Regions from separate parts of the Shewanella sp. SM74 genome, predicted to be linked through region 3. Evidence: predicted binding sites of a transcription regulator. Region 3 holds the regulator's gene; each other region holds the start of a gene.
What was found. The regulator LexA, encoded in region 3, represses DNA repair genes until DNA is damaged. The targets are predictions, from matches to a motif close to TACTGTATNNNNATACAGTA.
Positions count from the first base shown of each region.

Region 1: a site for LexA is predicted at 1,833-1,852, ahead of L5M49_RS11580 (DNA topoisomerase III). Genes of this name have one in related genera too.
Region 2: a site for LexA is predicted at 1,757-1,776, ahead of dinB (DNA polymerase IV). Genes of this name have one in related genera too.

Region 1 is NZ_JAKKRZ010000009.1:103,204-109,338, reverse strand. It holds gene L5M49_RS11590 (alanine/glycine:cation symporter family protein) at 1-1,143, opposite strand, end outside; gene L5M49_RS11585 (hypothetical protein) at 1,411-1,698, opposite strand; gene L5M49_RS11580 (DNA topoisomerase III) at 1,865-3,991, shown strand; gene L5M49_RS11575 (porin) at 4,240-5,409, shown strand; gene L5M49_RS11570 (sigma-54 interaction domain-containing protein) at 5,525-6,135, opposite strand, start outside.
Region 2 is NZ_JAKKRZ010000004.1:158,011-164,145, reverse strand. It holds gene L5M49_RS06450 (LysR family transcriptional regulator) at 1-628, shown strand, start outside; gene dinB (DNA polymerase IV) at 657-1,733, opposite strand; gene bfr (bacterioferritin) at 1,936-2,403, opposite strand; gene bfr (bacterioferritin) at 2,413-2,886, opposite strand; gene nqrM ((Na+)-NQR maturation NqrM) at 3,139-3,363, opposite strand; gene L5M49_RS06425 (FAD:protein FMN transferase) at 3,379-4,425, opposite strand; gene nqrF (NADH:ubiquinone reductase (Na(+)-transporting) subunit F) at 4,524-5,780, opposite strand; gene nqrE (NADH:ubiquinone reductase (Na(+)-transporting) subunit E) at 5,827-6,135, opposite strand, start outside.
Region 3 is NZ_JAKKRZ010000014.1:98,567-104,701, reverse strand. It holds gene mtr (tryptophan permease) at 1-441, opposite strand, end outside; gene plsB (glycerol-3-phosphate 1-O-acyltransferase PlsB) at 441-2,864, opposite strand; gene lexA (transcriptional repressor LexA) at 3,025-3,645, shown strand; gene L5M49_RS15265 (cell division inhibitor SulA) at 3,642-4,154, shown strand; gene coxB (cytochrome c oxidase subunit II) at 4,558-6,093, shown strand; gene ctaD (cytochrome c oxidase subunit I) at 6,103-6,135, shown strand, end outside.

The sequences.
Region 1 (6,135 bases), on a different contig from region 3:
ATAGGCAATGTTGGTCTCGGCAATGTAGTAATAAGCCACTATGGTCGTAAAGGCGAAGAAGAACAGTGCGATAGCCACAAAGATATTGCCAAATCCTGGCATCATACTTTCCATTGCCGTTTGTACGTAGCCTGGTCCTGCAGCGACTCCGGCAATGCCGGTATAGAGCGCCGCACCGTCTGGGCCCTGAACATTATACAGTCCTGTAATGAGCAGCATGAAACCTGTTGCAGAGCAAACGAATAAGGTGTCGATATACACAGAAAAAGCTTGAACTAACCCTTGTTTGGCTGGATGGCTTACCGCCGCTGCAGATGAGGCATGTGGCGCTGTACCTTGACCCGCTTCGTTGGAGTAAATACCCCGCTTTACCCCCCACATGATGGCTAAGCCTAAAATGGCACCAAAACCCGCATCAAAGCCAAAGGCACTTTTGATAATTAACCATAAAATACCCGGTAGCTGGCCAATATTTAGCGCTATGATGACACAAGCCACTATGATGTAACCCAGTGCCATAAAGGGGACGACGGCACTGGCAAAGTGAGCGATACGTTTTACACCGCCAAAAATGATAAAGCCAAGAAGCATAGCCAGTATGGCTGCAGTCACATTAGGATCTATGTTGAAAGCGGTTTTTAAACTTGAACCAATCGAGTTAGCTTGTACGCCCGGCAGCAGGATCCCGCAAGCAAATATGGTCGCAATTGCAAATACCCATGCATACCATTTCATGCCTAAGCCTTTTTCAATATAAAAAGCAGGCCCACCACGATACTCGCCATTGATTTTTTCTTTATAGACTTGACCTAAGGTAGATTCAACGAAAGCGGAGCTGGCACCGAGAAAGGCAACCATCCACATCCAAAATAAAGCGCCAGGACCACCAAAGGTGATTGCTGTGGCAACCCCTGCAATGTTACCTGTACCGACTCGGCCCGCTAATGTCATCGCGAGTGCTTGAAAAGACGACACTCCCGCATCAGTACTCTTACCATCAAACATCAGGCGGATCATTTCTGGCAGATGGCGCAGCTGTAAAAATCGAGTGCGAAGGGAGAAATAGAGCCCGACACCTAGGCAAAGAAAAATAAGTGCAGGGCTCCAAATTACACTATTGATCGCGTTGACAATCTCATTCATAGACTCCGATTCCTTTATTGTGTTGTTTTAGCAGAGTTTTTAGGTTTACGGTTATTCAACAGATGTTGAGTTAGGACATTCACTTTTGATTAAGACATTTTTTGTAAATATCCAAGATACTCAACATAACTATTTTTTAGGGAGCTTCATAGTTAAAGTGTTAAATATTTGAAACCAATGTGTTTTGAAATTGAGTTTTAGCATGGATAAATAGAGCAGAGGGGCGAGTTAACTCGAAATACGGTAGTGATTTATTATGAATGTCAGTTATCCCATTACCCAAAGTAGCATCCACACGCCGAATAAGCTGCTTAAGCTATGGCGCGTGATTTGATGGCTGAGTAATAGAGATAAACTCACAGCAATAGGAATGACGAGAATGAATCCCCATGCTAACGGCATATCGATGATTTTCATTTGTCCCAGCCAGGTACTGGTGAGCATGCTTATTGCGAGTAACATTAAGCTATGGAATATCAATAACTGATTGAATCTTAATATTGATGCTGGAGTTATTGTCATAGCCTGTCGCGCATTTATTGCAAACTGTCTCATAGTCACTCCTTAGTTATTTAGTGTATCTTATGTCTTGTTGAGAATCATTCGCAATTGAATTTACACTTAAGCTTTTACATTTAAGCTCGGTTTACTACAGAAATTTGCACTCAACTGGCGTTTGGGCTAAATTGTACTGTAATTATATCCAGTACTTGGTGTTTGTATGATTCTCTATATCGCAGAAAAACCTAGCCTAGGGCGGGCCATTGCCGATGTATTGCCTAAACCCCATAAAAAAGGCGATGGATTTATCGAAGCCGCCAATGGCGATTGTGTGTCTTGGTGCGTTGGTCACTTGCTCGAGCAAGCAGAACCTGATGCCTATAATCCCGAATTTAAGTCTTGGAAATTCGAGCATTTGCCAATAGTGCCAGACAAGTGGCAACTAAAACCTAAGGCCGCAACCCGCAGCCAACTCACAGTGCTAAAACGATTAGTCAAACAAGCCAACACGCTGGTTAACGCGGGCGATCCCGACCGCGAAGGGCAGTTACTCGTGGATGAAGTGATTGCCTATCTTGGCGTGACGGGGGACAAGCTACATCAAACCCAGCGTTTACTGATCAGTGACTTAAACCCACAAGCTGTAAAACGGGCTCTAACGCAGCTACGCAGCAATCGCGAGTTTATTCCTTTATCCACATCGGCCTTAGCTCGCAGTCGTGCCGATTGGCTCTATGGCATGAATATGACGCGTGCGTACACCATCCAAGGTAAAAAGGTCGGTTATCAAGGCGTGTTATCCGTCGGCCGAGTACAAACGCCATTGCTTGGGCTAGTGGTGCGCCGTGATGAAGAGATTGCCCACTTTCAATCTAAGCCTTTTTATGAAGTACTGGCGCATTTGGCGACCGAGAAGCAAGAAACCTTCAGCGCCAAGTGGCAACCTAGCGAAGCTTGTCAGCCTTATATGGATGAAGAAGGACGAGTGTTAGTGAGAGGGTTAGCGCAAAATGTGGTGAGTCGCATCAGTGATAAACCCGCTTTTGTCACTCAATTAGTGGCTAAGGACAAGAAACAGAATCCACCATTGCCCTACAGCTTATCCGCGTTACAGATTGATGCGGCCAAACGGTTTGGTATGAGTGCTAAGGATGTGCTCGATACCTGCCAAAGTTTGTATGAACGTCATAAACTCATTACTTACCCACGCTCCGACAGTCGTTATTTACCCGTTGAGCAACATAACCTTGCGCCTTCGGTACTTAAGGCGATCAGTAACGGTGCTGCTGAGTTATTGCAAGGTGCTGATGCACCCGATCCCCGTCTTAAATCTAAAGCATGGGATGATAAAAAAGTGGACGCCCATCACGCAATCGTCCCCACAGAGAAGACGGCTAACTTATCTAGCTTGAGTCAGCGTGAGAGGCAGTTATATCTTCATGTTGCTCGCCAGTACTTAGCCCAGTTTTATCCGGCTTATTGTTACAGTGAAACCACAGTGCAAGTGACAATCGAGGGTGGCTTATTTAATACCAAGGCGCGTCAGGATAAATCCCTCGGCTGGAAGCAACTCTTTGCCCGCCAAGAGCCAAATGGCAGTAAGGCGAGTGGCAACAAGTCGACGGAAGAAAGCGCAGGTAAGGACGATGAGGAGAATGACGAGTTTATCGGCCAATTACCGCCTTTGAAATTGGGACAGGCTTTGCATTGTACTCGAGGCGAATTGTTGGAGAAAAATACTCAACCACCAAAGGCCTTTACCGATGCCACTTTACTCGGAGCTATGACGGGTATTAGCCGTTATGTGACCGATCCTGAGATCCGTAAAATTCTTAAAGAAACCGACGGATTAGGTACAGAGGCTACCCGTGCAGGTATTATCGAATTGCTGTTCAAACGCGGTTTTTTACAGCGCTTAGGTAAATCTATTGTCTCGACAGACGTGGGGAAAGGATTGATTAACAGCTTGCCCGCGAGTGCGACTACGCCGGATATGACAGCGCTTTGGGAAGCGAGTCTGAATGGCATTTGCCATAAAGAAACCTCTTATCAAGCCTTTATGCAGCCACTGCTCGGCACCTTATCCACGCTTATCCAGAATGCAGGCGCACAACTGCCAACCGCGCTTAATGGTTTACAAGGCCAAGGTTATCGTAAAACGGCAAGTAATAAATTCGGTTATCGTAAGTCGTACTCTAAAAAATCAAGTTCAGCGAAAGGTATAGGTACAACAAAAAACAATGGTTCCAACAAATATGCTTCCCAAAAGACCAGTTCCAAAAGTTCGGTAACTCGATCAACCAGTCGTTCAGCTTCTAATAGCCGCAAATCTACAACAGCAGTGTAATGACACACTTGTTGCATATATGTCGTTATTGTCTCTTGATGTAATAACGACATTTAATTTATCTAACGGTATTTAACAACCGATAATCACGATATTTCGAGATTGCCTGATCCGTATCTAAAAAACACCTTGATTTTCAGCTTTTCCTCCCGGTGGCATATAACCTGCTTAGTATTGATTGGGGAAAATAATATATTAAATAAATCATGTGATTATATGTGGTTTCGCTGAATTTAAAGGTAGATGAAATGAAAAAGACATTGCTCGCTTTGATGATCCCAAGCTTATTGTTAATGGGAACTGCTCAAGCCGTTGAGTTGTATAATGACCAAACTAACAGCGTTAACATGATAGGTTGGTTAGGTTTTGCCGCGTTAAATGATGGTCATGAAACTTCCGTTATAGATAATTTTTCTCGTGTTGGTTTTCGTTTCGACCGTCAAGAGAAAAATGGCTGGAGCTCCTTTGCCCATACGGAATGGGGTATCAATATGGTGACCAGTGATGACGGCCTTATATACACGCAAGGCCAAGGTGGCGGTCAGTTATCTGCATCTAAAAATTCAGATTTTTTATTCAATCGATTGGGTTATGTAGGGATGTCCCATGAGAAATGGGGAAAGATCAGTTTTGGTAAGCAATGGGGGGCTTACTATGATGTTGCTTACACAACCGATGTGCTCAATGCTTTTACGGGGTGGTCAGTGGGGGCCTATACCTTCGGTGACGGTGGTTTAACAGGTGCAGGACGTGCCGATGCTGCGCTGCAATATCGTAATACTTTTGGTAATCTACATGTCGCAGTGCAGTATGCCTCTAAACAAAATAGCGATGTTGCCTTGTATGATGGCAGTGGTGCTCCCTTGAATGATGGTTCCGAATTGAGTTTCGAACCTAGCTACGGTGCAAGTGTAACTTACAACTTTACTGATAAATTTAAAGTGCTAGCGGGATTTAATCGTGGTGATTTTACCGGAAACCTTGCAGGCCAAGAGGTTGATAACACTAATCAAATTATTGGTATTGGCGCCCAATACGGTAGTTTCTATCAATATGCTCCAGGTCGTGATGCTGACGGTTTATACGTAGGTTTTAACGCCCATAAGAGTGAGCAAAACGAATTAGTGGGCGGAGATTTATATGATTCAACTGGAGCAGAGTTTATTGTTGCTTATCAGTATGATAATGGTTTCGTTCCAACTGTATTACTGACATATCAAGATCTTGATACCGATGTAGATACTGCGATCCAAGGAAAATGGACACGCCAATTTGCAGTGTTAGGTCTGCATTATCGCTATAGCCGCGACACAATTATGTACGTTGAGGCCAAAATAGATTTCAGCAGTATGGATGATAAAGCCTATGAAGATCTACAAGATAACAACTATGCGGTGGGAATCCGTTATTTCTTCTAGATCCTATGGTTATCATTAATTTTTCAAAGGTCACTTATGTGACCTTTGTTATTTATGCACTTTGTTAACCGATGCTTTCTATTTTTGTTATAGCGCACTCGTTAGCCTTGAAAGATTACACAATCCCCAGTTTCTTCATTTTGCTACGCAGCGTATTAGCATTGATGTCCAATAACTCAGCCGCACCTCCTGGACCATAGAGTTTCCCACCTGTAATCCGCAGTGCATGACTAATGTATTTTCTGGTCATAACATCAAGGGGCACAAGTTTATCACTCGCATAGTTTGGATCTATGATAACGGTTTGATTTGCTTGGGTCGTAATTTCCTCACCCTGATGTGGAGCAAGGAAGCCAAAATCTAACGGTCCTGAAGGTTGTTGTATTATCGCCCGTTCGAGCACGTTAATGAGTTCTCGGACATTTCCTGGCCAAGCGTATTGATTCAGAATATTCAATTGTTCCGGTGCAACTCTTGGCAATTGAGGCAGGTTGAACTTTGAACTCAGTTGCTCGATAAAATGCTGTACGAGTAAAGGAATGTCTGTACGTCTTTGTCTTAATGAAGGGATTTCAATAGGGAATATAGCTAAGCGATACCAAAGATCCTCCCGAAACACTTCTCTGTGTATCATAGCTTGTAAATTTCTATGAGTGGCAGCCACTATACGAATATCAAGCTGTACAGCATCATGCCCACCCACACGGGTAATACTGCTATTTTGAA
Region 2 (6,135 bases), on a different contig from region 3:
TCAAGCGGTTGGCAAATTGCGGATCTCGGCGCCCATCAATACAACCTATCGCTGGCTGGGTGAATCACTCAACGCCTTCCAACGGCATTATCCCAATATTGATATCGATTTAAGTCTGTCGAACATGAATATCGATGTCAGTGAAAACGCCATCGATATCGCCTTTCGAGTGGGCGAACCTAAAGATCCCGATTGGATTGCAAGGCCACTTACCACAATTAGCTTTGTACTTTGCGCCAGCACATCGGCAACGCAGTGGCATGCGCTGCAATCCATTGAAGCGCTGGATCAGCATCCGGTTATCATCGCCAAGCCCACAAAAACGTGGCGTTTACAGCACAATAGCACAGGGCAAAATGTCGAGTTTGAACCAAGGGGGAATATCAAACTAGCCGTCGATGATATGGCGATTGCCTGTCAGGCCGTGGTGGCGGGGCTTGGGATTGGACTCATACCCATCAGCATGGCGAGTGAACAGATACGAAGTGGCAAACTCATTCAAATACTGCCCGAGTGGCAAGGTATTCCGCGCACCGCCTACTTGATGTATCGCGATCGGGACAACCTGCCCTTACGGGTCAGACTGTTAATTGATTTTATGCTGGCAAATCCACCCGAGGCTTATTGAGCCAATATAGGCTATTGTGCTCCACCCACTAGAGAGCTAAATCCAGCTGAGTCTGGCCGTTTAAGCTTGTGGCGACGACAAGAGTAGAATCGGCGAGGCCGACCGAAATACCCAATAGACGAATGCCACGGCCTTCTTGCCTTTCCATAGCCTGTGCGAGTAGCTCATAGAACATTACAATCGAGACTTCATCGCTGCGGTGCTCAATTGTAGTCTGCTTGAAATCGTTAAACTTAAGTTTGACCACCTGTTTATGTATTTTGCGTTCCTTAGCACTGCGACTTAAACGCAACGACAGTTCTTGGATCAAACTCGGCATCACCTGCTGGCACTGCTCTAAGCTATAAATATCCTTTGCTAACGTGGTTTCAACACCCACTGATTTGCGCTCTCTGTCGGCAGAAATACCCCGTTCATCTATGCCTTGGGAACGCTCAATCAACACGCCACCAAACTTACCGAATCGCGCTAAGAGCTCAGGTTTAGAATAAGCTTGCACATCACCACAGGTATTGAGCCCGAGCGAAGAGAGCTTTTCTGCGGTGACTTTACCAACACCGGGAATTTTACGCAGCGATAAGGTCTTAACAAACTCAGAAAGCGTCTCTGGCGTAATGATATATTGGCCGTTTGGCTTGTTCAGATCCGAGGCGATCTTAGCTAAAAATTTTACTGGCGCGATACCCGCCGATGCGGTTAAACCCGTTTCGGCTAAGATATCGCGACGAATCGCTTGGGCAATCAAGGTCGCAGAGCCCTTATGTTGTTGGCACTCACTCACATCCAAATAAGCTTCATCTAAGGAAAGCGGCTCAATTAATTGGGTATAGCGAGAAAATATTTCACGAATTTGTAGCGACACTTCTTTGTAAACCTGCATCCGACCCGGAACTAAAATCAGCTCAGGGCACAACTTAAAGGCATAAGCCGTTGCCATTGCTGAACGTACACCGAATTTACGTGCCTCGTAACTGCAAGTACTGATAACACCGCGACGGTCGCTACTGCCCCCCACAGCTAAAGGTTTGCCACGGTACTCAGGAAAGTCGCGCATTTCCACTGCAGCAAAATAGCAGTCCATATCGATATGAATAATTTTTCGCACGTTGAATTCCTCCAACGCCAAAATACTGTATATAAAAACAGTAATCAAGTATTCCTGATAGATTTGGGCCAATAAGATGTGGCCTAGCGCTAGAAAAGAGAACAAGACAAGTGTGAGGAACAACAGACATGCTTAATAACTGAGTTTCCTAGGCCATTACACTCAGTGGCCTAGGTATTTACTCAACCTAACAATCTAAGGCTCACATCTTAGTTTGCAGGTAGTTTTGCAATCCAACACGGTCAATAAGCCCAAGTTGTTTTTCGAGCCAATACATATGGTCAGACTCTGTATCGTCGAGTAATACTTCGAGGATTTCACGTGTCTGGTAATCTTGCTTCTGCTCACACAGTGCAATCACTTTGCGCAAATCGTCCGCGACCTTGTATTCATAGGCAAGATCATTACGTAGCATCTCTTCTACATCTTTACCTATGTTCAATGCCTCACGGGCGGCAACATTGGGTGTACCTTCGAGGAATAAAATGCGCTGCACTAATTTGGCTGCATGGGCTTTCTCATCATCTGACTCATGGGCGATACGCTCATAGAGTTCATTCAGGCCCCAATCTTCGTACATATGGGCATGGACAAAATACTGATCCATTGCCGAGAGTTCTCCCGTTAGGAGTCGATTTAACGCATCAATAACGTCTTTATCGCCTTTCATATCTTGCTCCTATTGGTCGCTAATTTGCGATTGTAGATAATTTTGAATACCGGTTAGCGTAATGAGCTCTTGCTGCGACTCGAGCCAATCTAAGTGCTCTTCTTCGTCTTCGAGAATATCTTCCAGCAGATCGCGGCTCACATAGTCCTGTTCGGCTTCACACAAGCTGATCGCATCACGCAACAATGTAAGCTGCTCTTGCACCATGGCCAGATCGCAGTCGAGCATCTCTTGGCTATGTTCACCAATGCGAAGTTTTTCGAGTTGTTGCAGATTAGGCAGACCTTCCAAAAACAGCACTCGCTCGATGAGCTTATCGGCGTGCTTCATATCTTGGATGGATTTTTTGTATTCGACGTGGTTTAACTTCTCTAAGCCCCAATGTTTAAACATGCGGGCATGGAGGAAATATTGATTGATGGCGGTCAACTCACAGGTAAGCACCCGATTCAGTTGCCCAACCACTTTAGGATGACCTTTCATAAGTTACTATCCTTGGTAAGCGTGAAAAGATTGATCTAAATCAAGCTTCTAGCCTAGTACAATTTATCGACCAACTCAAATTATCTTTATATTTCACTCACTTAATGATGAAAAGCATTCTCATTCCTGCTTAGATTAACTTGCTATCCCACTCTAATCCCAAGGATAAATCTCAAATGATTAACCCGTGTAAGAAAATACGAGGCAAAAAATAGCCCCCTAAATGGGGGGCTATGATCGAATCAAGACTATTTAGATAATGCGGTCTTTCGTTAACTTCTCACGACGCGCTTCTTCAGCGGCCATACGACGTTTACGTTTGTCACAAGGGTCATCACAATCACACGCTTTTTCAATCCCTAGAACACCTAAACCGCCACAACTTCCTTCAACGGCTTTGCGCTTGATGAGATAACCAATCGACATGAGTAAAAAGAAGACTAACAAGATCACAAATGCCGCGATAAAAGAGGTCATGGTTTACTCCAAAAACTAAATAAGGAAAGGCTTGAAGGCGTCGCTGTAATAGACCTTAAATCCGTCGCCTTGCTTTTCGATTAGCATTATCGCCAAGTGTTCCTTCTTGGCAAGCTCCAATGATGCTTCTGTGCCCAAAACCATCATGGCCGTCGCAAAACCGTCGGCCGTCATACAATTTTGATGCAATACAGTCACGGATGCTAACTTATGATTTATCGGCAAACCAGTACGCGGATCGATTATATGCGTAAAACGTTGGCCATCTTCTTCATAATAATTACGATAGTCACCAGAGGTCGCCATCGCCATAGTACCAGGTGCAATAACCTGCTGTACGGCTTCAGAGCCATCATTGGTCGGTTGCTCTATAGCAACACGCCAAGAGCTTCCATCACCTTTGGCACCTTTGATACTCAGTTCGCCACCGATTTCAACTAAATACCCTGTCGCGTGGTATTTATCAAGAATGGAAGCGATCTTATCAACCCCAAATCCCTTCGCGATTGATGATAAGTCTACATATAAATGGGTGTTGTGCTTACTTAGACGGTTGCCTTCAATGGAAAGTTCACTAATCCCTGTTTTGGCTTTAGCCGCATCAATATCAGCCTGTGTCGGAACTTTCGTTGGACGCTTATCAGGTCCAAAACCCCACAGATTAACTAAAGGACCTAAGGTAATATCAAGTGCCTTATCAGTCACTTGATATAAACGTATTCCCTCTTGCACCACTTTTATGGTATCCGGTGAGACTTCAACGCTTTGCTCCAATGGCAATTGGTTGAAACGGGATAATTCTGAATTAGGCCGATACGTCGACATCTGGTCATTGACTAGCTCAAGGGCTAAATCAATCTCCGCTTGAAGTAACTGCGCCGTCGGCATCTGCTCATTCGGGACGACTTTAATGTGATAAGTCGTGCCCATAGTGCTGCCGGCCAACGAAATGACTTCGTTTTGCTTTGAACAGGCTGAAACAAAAAAGGCCAGTCCCACGAGGACTAGCCAGTTAAATGAATGCTTTAGTGCTGAGGTATTGATCTTTAAGGTCTGAAACATAGTGACCTACTACTCTTATTTGGGCCCTTAAATGCAAAAGTTGCAGATGAAAGGTTAACCTCAACATCTGCAACTTTTCTATCTAGGACTAATGAACATTAGCCGCCGAAGTCATCCAACAGGATGTTTTCGTCTTCGACACCAAGATTTTTCAACATACCAATGACGGCAGCGTTCATCATTGGAGGTCCACACATGTAGAACTCACAATCTTCTGGAGCATCATGGTTTTTCAGATAGTTTTCATACAATACGTTATGAATAAAACCTGTGTAACCATCCCAGTTGTCCTCTGGTTGAGGATCTGAAAGTGCCACATGCCATACGAAGTTATCATTCTCAGCCGCTAGGCCGTCGAAATCTTCTACGTAGAACATTTCACGCTTAGAACGTGCACCGTACCAGAAGCTCATCTTACGTTTAGACTGAAGACGCTTCAGTTGATCGAAGATATGTGAACGCATTGGCGCCATACCCGCACCACCGCCGATAAACACCATTTCTGCATCGGTATCTTTCGCGAAGAATTCACCGAATGGGCCAGAAATTGTCACTTTATCGCCAGCTTTTAAGCTCCAAATGTAAGATGACATCTTACCGCAAGGCAGAGTCAAGTTACGTGGTGGAGGCGTAGCAATACGCACGTTCAGCATAATAATGCCGAACTCTTCTGGGTAGTTAGCCATTGAGTATGCACGGATAGTTTCTTCATCAACCTTAGATTCAAGATTGAAGAAACCGAAGTGTTCCCAGTCGCCACGGTATTGTGCAGGTACATCAAAATCTGCATATTTAATATGATGAGCTGGTGCTTCGATTTGAATATAACCGCCAGCACGGAATGGTACAGACTCGCCATCAGGAATTTGCAGCTTCAGTTCTTTAATGAAAGTGGCTTTGTTATCGTTAGAGATAACTTCACATTCCCATTTCTTGATACCGAAGATTTCTTCGTCAAGCTCGATTTCCATATCGTTCTTAACGTTAACCTGACAAGAAAGACGACAACCTTTACGGGCATCACCTTTGCTGATGTGGTCAAGTTCCGTTGGCAGAATATCGCCGCCGCCAGACTTAATCACCACGCGACATTGGCCACATGAGCCACCGCCACCACACGCACTCGATACGAAGATACCGCTGTTAGCCAAAACGCCTAACAACTTACCGCCCGCACCGGTTGTAATCGCTTTTTCAGGATCGTCATTAATGCCGATCGTGATGTCACCACTAGCCACTAACTTAGACTTAGCGAATAAAATCACTAATACTAAGATGAGGACGATAGCAGTAAACATACTCACACCGAGGTAAACCTCGAGCGGAGTAGATTTAAAAATACCAAGAATATCCATTAACTTATCCTTAGAAGGTCCAATTCAAGAAGCCGTTATGTGTCTCTTACAGAGACACACCTGAAAACGACATGAAACCTAAGGCCATCAAACCAGCGGTGATAAAGGTAATCCCTAAACCACGTAGGCCATTAGGCACGTCGGCATACTTCAGCTTCTCACGGATACCGGCCATCAATACGATAGCTAATGCCCAACCCACTCCTGAGCCGAAACCAAACACCACACTCTCGCCTAGCTTGTAGTCACGCTCAACCATGAATGATACAGCACCGAAAATCGCGCAGTTCACTGTGATCAAAGGTAAGAAAATACCTAATGCGTTGTACAAAGGTGGAAAGTACTTGTCCAGTGC
Region 3 (6,135 bases):
CAACACTATGCTCGCCAATACTATGGCAAATACTAGCCCTGCCACACTTTGCGGTAACTCAATTCCCATGCCCTGCAAGCTGTGATTCACAATCGAACCACCGCCGCTGATATAGGCATAGGTCAAAATATACAACACGAAAGCGATAGAAACGCCGTTCACTATCCGCCAAAACTGCCCAAGAGTTTGCTTGCTTAAGGTATCGAAGCTAGCACCGGGTTCGAAATGTAAATTGGTTTCGAGCAACAATAAACCCGACATCAACATGCAAAACCAAATGCCCAATAACATCAAAATCGAATAGCCAAACCACATACCTGCACCGACCACGGGCAGAGAAAACATCCCAGCACCTACGGTCGTGCCAGCAATAATCATGGCACCACCGAGCAAGGACTTACCTGCGGGCTTATGCTTAGCCGCATTCATATGATTTGCCATTAAACTGTGTGCTCCGCGGTGACACTCGCCACTATCGTTTGTCTCACTGACGGACGTAATAAGCTATTGGCCTGATCTCGTATGCGATTGATATTGGACTTATCTTCACTATCCGCCAGATATCCCAATTCTTTGAGCTTCACGCTCAAAGTACCGTAGAGTTTTTTATCGTAGAACTCAGGCGCGGTAATACCATGTAAAGCCCCTAAACGCTGAGCGAGTAAATGGCTCTCAGACTCAAGTTCTGAGCGCTCCATCTTAGGTCTGTTCGCTAACAGATTGAAAATAATAGCGTAGCGTTGCAGAGTCTCGCTCACTGAACTGGCTAACAACAATAATTGGCTTGAGTGCTCAGGCACGACAGCTAAAGTATCTGTCTCAACCACTAAACCTAGCCCAATCAGGAAATCCAGTACTTGCTCAACATAGGCTGGTAAGTCTTTAATTCCCATGAAGAGTTCGGCTTTCAGCAGTGGATAAAAATCGGCAACGATTGAAACCACTTGCTGGCGCAGGATCTGTTCATTATGGGTTAAACAACTCGCAATTAATGAAGGAACAATAAATAAGTGAATGATATTGTTACGATAGTAAGTCATAGACACAGCCTGACTCGCTTCGATAGACACTATTTCCCCTAAAGGGTCGGCACTAACAACAAACTTGTTCAGCTCTAAACCTTGCTGCACTAAATGCTTACCATCACCTTCGGCAACAGATGTATAAGAAGTGTAAGGCACTTTTTTGAGTAGGGTCAGATACAAATCAAGCTGACGCTCCAGCAGACTACGTTCTAAGGCGTTTTGATCTGTCGCCAGTAAAACTAAGCTGGTCAAAGTCACCGAACTCGCCGCTGCGGCATCATTGATACGCGTCATCACCCGATTAGCCAGCACGTTTACCGCTGGCGTTAACCAACTTGGTTTCTGCTCGGGATCATCGGCCAACTCAGCACGCCAGTTTGGCGCACGCTCATTTAAGAAATTTTGCAGGGTAATAGGCTCGCCAAAATTCACATAACCTTGGCCGAAATTACCTAATTTACGAATGGCACCGAACACCTGCCACACAGATTCTTTTTTCTTTTTCTTACCGCTTAACTCTTTATGGTAAGTCGCTACTTCCATCACATGGTCATAGCCTAAATACACTGGCACAAGTGTGACAGGACGTTCAATACCGCGCAGTACGCTGTTCATCGTCATGGCGATCATGCCAGTTTTCGGCGCCAACAGACGGCCAGTACGTGAACGGCCACCTTCGGAGAAGTATTCCACCGAATAACCTTTAGCAAACAGCTGATCTAAATACTCACGAAATACTGCGGTGTACAGCTTGTTACCATTAAAACTACGGCGGATGAAGAAGGCACCACCGCGACGGAACATAGGTCCCGCGGGCCAGAAATTGAGGTTGATGCCAGCAGCAATGTGCGGCGGAACCATGCCTTGATAATACAAAATATACGATAACAGCAGGTAATCCATGTGGCTGCGATGGCAAGGCACATAAACGATCTCGTGACCATCATGGTGCAGCTGGCGAACTTGCTCGGCGCCTTTAATGTTGATCCCGCTGTAAAGCTTGTTCCACAACCAAGTTAAAAAACGCTCGGCAATACGCACTAAACTATCTGAGTAATCTGCTGCGATTTCATCGAGGTACTCAATAGCCGTCTCGCGCGCTTGGGTCTCAGAAATCTTTTTACTGGCGGCTTCTTCTTGAATCGCTTTGCGCAGCGACTCAGATTTGAGCAACGAATGAAACAGTGCTTGGCGGTTTGGCAGCACAGGCCCTGTCATTACCTTACGTTGACGACGGAAATGCACGCGCGCAACCCGTGCTAACTTATGGGCAATCCCCATGTCGGTGCCATGTTCGTCAGCCATGTAACGCAGGGATACGGCATTCGAAAACTGCACGAAGTTATGTCGACCTAAGAACAGAATCATCAAGCACTTGCGCAACCAAGTCGGGTTTTCCCGCTCAAATACGGCCGCCTTCATAGTGTCGTCTTCTTTCCCTGGCGTTCGACCCCAATACAAGCTCACAGGCACAAGTTGAATATCCAATTCAGGACGTTCCTTATGCACGGCTAACAAACGCATAAAGCATTCGAGGAAAGGCTCATTACCAGCACGCTCGCCAAACAGTGGCTTACGTCCTTGAAGACAGACAACCCGAGGCGCAGTCACACCATTAGCCACTAGAGGCTCATAAGGGCTTGGTAAACCTAACTTAGCCGTTATTTCGCTCAAAGCAGCTATGTCACTAAGGGATTCTGTTTTCATCACATAAACAAGGGGTCTGGAAGCATCCAGATTCAGATCGGCAAAGGGATCCTGAGGCACCACAATAGTGTGCACTAAGTGTTTTTGGATCCAACGTAATGATTTCAACCAAAGAGAGTCGTGTTTAGGCATTATTCTTATGCAATTAAGTGCGTTTACTAGCCCGATAGAATACCAGACTATGGGCAATATTCGCTAATTCTCTCCAACATAGCTAAAAAGTGGTTAATACTTGCGCTGCAAATAATACTGTATATACTAACAGTAACTGTATAGAAAAACAGGAAACACCATGAGACCTTTGACGCCACGCCAAGCTGAAATATTAGAGCTAATTAAACGAAATATTGCCGATACTGGCATGCCACCCACTCGGGCAGAAATCGCAACCCGTTTAGGTTTTAAGAGCGCCAATGCGGCTGAAGAACATCTTAAAGCGTTGGCAAAAAAGGGCTGCATTGAGATCATGCCAGGCACATCTCGAGGCATTCGTCTGCCTGCGGAAATCGAAGATTTGACTGAAACAGGTTTACCGCTCATCGGCCAAGTGGCCGCAGGTGAACCTATCCTCGCCCAAGAACATGTTGAACAGTACTACCAAGTCGACCCAAGCATGTTCCATCCCGCCGCCGATTTTTTACTGCGAGTAAAGGGTGACAGCATGAAGAATATCGGCATTCTCGAAGGTGATTTGCTGGCAGTTCATAAAGTAGAACAAGCTAGAAATGGTCAAGTGGTTGTCGCTAGAGTCGATGACGATGTCACTGTTAAACGTTTCGAAAAAAAAGGTAATGTGGTCTATCTACATGCCGAAAATGAAGATTACTCCCCGATTAAAGTGGATTTAGGCTTCCAAAGTTTAACAATTGAAGGACTCGCCGTCGGTGTGATCCGTAATGGAGATTGGCTATGAATAAACTACTTGGCAATGCCCCCCGCCATCCGGGCTTGTGGCTCGATGAAGTCCGTGATGCCGACTATGACTGGCACCATGCGCCTATCGCCTGTATGCCAACTAAGACTCAAGGTCGCCAAGAATTAATTCATCTGAGTGCACAACTCGCTCAGTTAAGCCAACAGGGCCGTTGGTTAGTGCTCATCAACCCACCAAGTATTGGCTACAAGCAAATGCTTGCCAGCGCAGGTGTGCGTATGGATAGAGTCTTACTGGTTCATGCTAAAGATGAAGTCGAAACCCTGTGGGCGATGGAAAAAGCCCTGACAAGTGGTACGTCCAGTGCAGTCATTACTTGGACTCAATCATTAGATGCGCGGGATAATCGACGCCTACAAATCGTGGCTAAAAGTGCCCGAGCTATGGGCATAGTGCTTGAAGACGTAAACAGTCACTTACATGCCGACGTACGCATTGAGCAAGGCAATCTCTTCGGTCAGCAATCTTTTTTTAGCGCTGTACACTAAATATTCATTTAATTTTTTACCTTGAAAGCCGCCTCACCTATGAATGTGAGGCTTTTTTTTGGCAATTTTTCAGATAATTAGATAAATAAGTGATCTTGATCAATATTTAAACAGCAAGTATGGTTGGTTAAGTCGGTGATGATATATCACCTTCCGTGGTCAATGAATCGAGTATTTATCGAACTCGAAGCGCCACTAAAAATAGAGAACAGATTTATTTCAGCAGTATGTGCCAGCGTGGCTAATTACCAGCAGTAACAATACTTGATTAAAAGTAACAGCCGCCAACGCACGTTGAAGTCAAAAAAGCTTTTTTGGGAACTGAAGAGTTTGCATAGAGTTGAGACTTACTGTGTTGCTCTTCTTTGTAGTTGCTATTCGCAATTGGCAGAGGAGAAGTCTTGTGAAGCAATTGTTGTATTGTTTACTCGTGGTGCTTTTCGCACCACCGTTGACCGCCGCAGACATGCGGTTCAACATGACCCCTGGCGTGACCGAGATCAGTGGCAAGGTTTATCACTTGCACATGACCATCTTGTATATCTGCTGCGCAATAGGCCTAGTGGTCTTTGGCGTCATGATTTACGCCATGATCAACCACAGAAAATCCAAAGGCGCTGTCGCGTCCCACTTTCACGAAAGCACTAAAGTTGAAATCGCTTGGACGATTCTGCCATTTATCATTTTGATCTTAATGGCGATTCCAGCGACAAAAACTTTAATCGCAATGGAAGATCCCAGCAACGCCGATCTCACCGTAAAAGTCACGGGTTCCCAATGGAAATGGCATTACAGCTATTTCGATCAAGATATTGATTTTTATAGCATACTGACAACACCCAGAGCACAAATCGAAGGCACCGAAACCAAGGGTGAAAACTATCTATTGGAAGTCGATAAACCGCTCGTTCTACCGATAAACCGCAAAATCCGCTTTCTGATGACTTCAGAGGATGTCATCCATTCTTGGTGGGTGCCCGCCTTTGCAATTAAGAAAGATGCCAATCCAGGATTTATCAATGAGGCCTGGACTCGCATCGACAAACCCGGCATTTACCGTGGTCAATGCGCCGAGCTCTGCGGTAAAGACCATGGTTTTATGCCTATCGTAGTACAAGCGTTACCCGAAGCCGAGTTTGAGGCTTGGGTCACAGAGCAGAAACAAGCCGCAGGTGCTGCGGCTGAAGCCGCTCAAGCCGCTTTATCACAAACCCTAAGTAAAGAAGAGTTGATGACTCAAGGTGAACAAGTTTACCTCGGGCACTGCGCAGCCTGCCACCAGCCCAATGGCGAAGGGTTGCAAGGCGTATTTCCGCACCTTAAAGGTAGCCCGATTGCAACGGGACCACTCAGCGGTCACCTTGAAATTGTGCTCAACGGTAAAACGGGTACTGCCATGCAAGCGTTTAGTAAGCAATTGACCGCACAAGAAATCGCGGCAGTGACTACCTACGAGCGTAATGCTTGGGGCAATAATACTGGCGATGCAGTGCAAGCCAAAGACGTCAACGAGTACATGAACGGCAATTCTGCACAAACATCCGCCGCGGTACCAAGCAGTATAACCCCGACACCCGCGTCTGCAACAGACGTCTCAGCTGCAGTCGATCCCGCAAGCCTCCCCACACTCAGCCATGACGCCCTCATGGCCGAAGGTGAAACTGTCTACGCGACCTTCTGTGCTGCCTGCCATCAAGTGACAGGTGCAGGAATACCACCCGCCTTCCCCGCGCTAGTGGGTAGCGCTATCGCCATTGGACCAGTCGCCAATCACATCGATATTGTGATGCACGGTAAAACAGGCACGGCTATGCAGGCATTTGGCAAACAGCTTAGCCCACAACAACTTGCAGCAGTCATTACCTATGAACGCAATGCTTGGGGCAACAATACCGGCGATACAGTGCAACCTGCTGATATCGCAAGTCATGGACAGTAGGGGATAATGATGAGCACAACGACTCAAGATCAAACCGCAGCC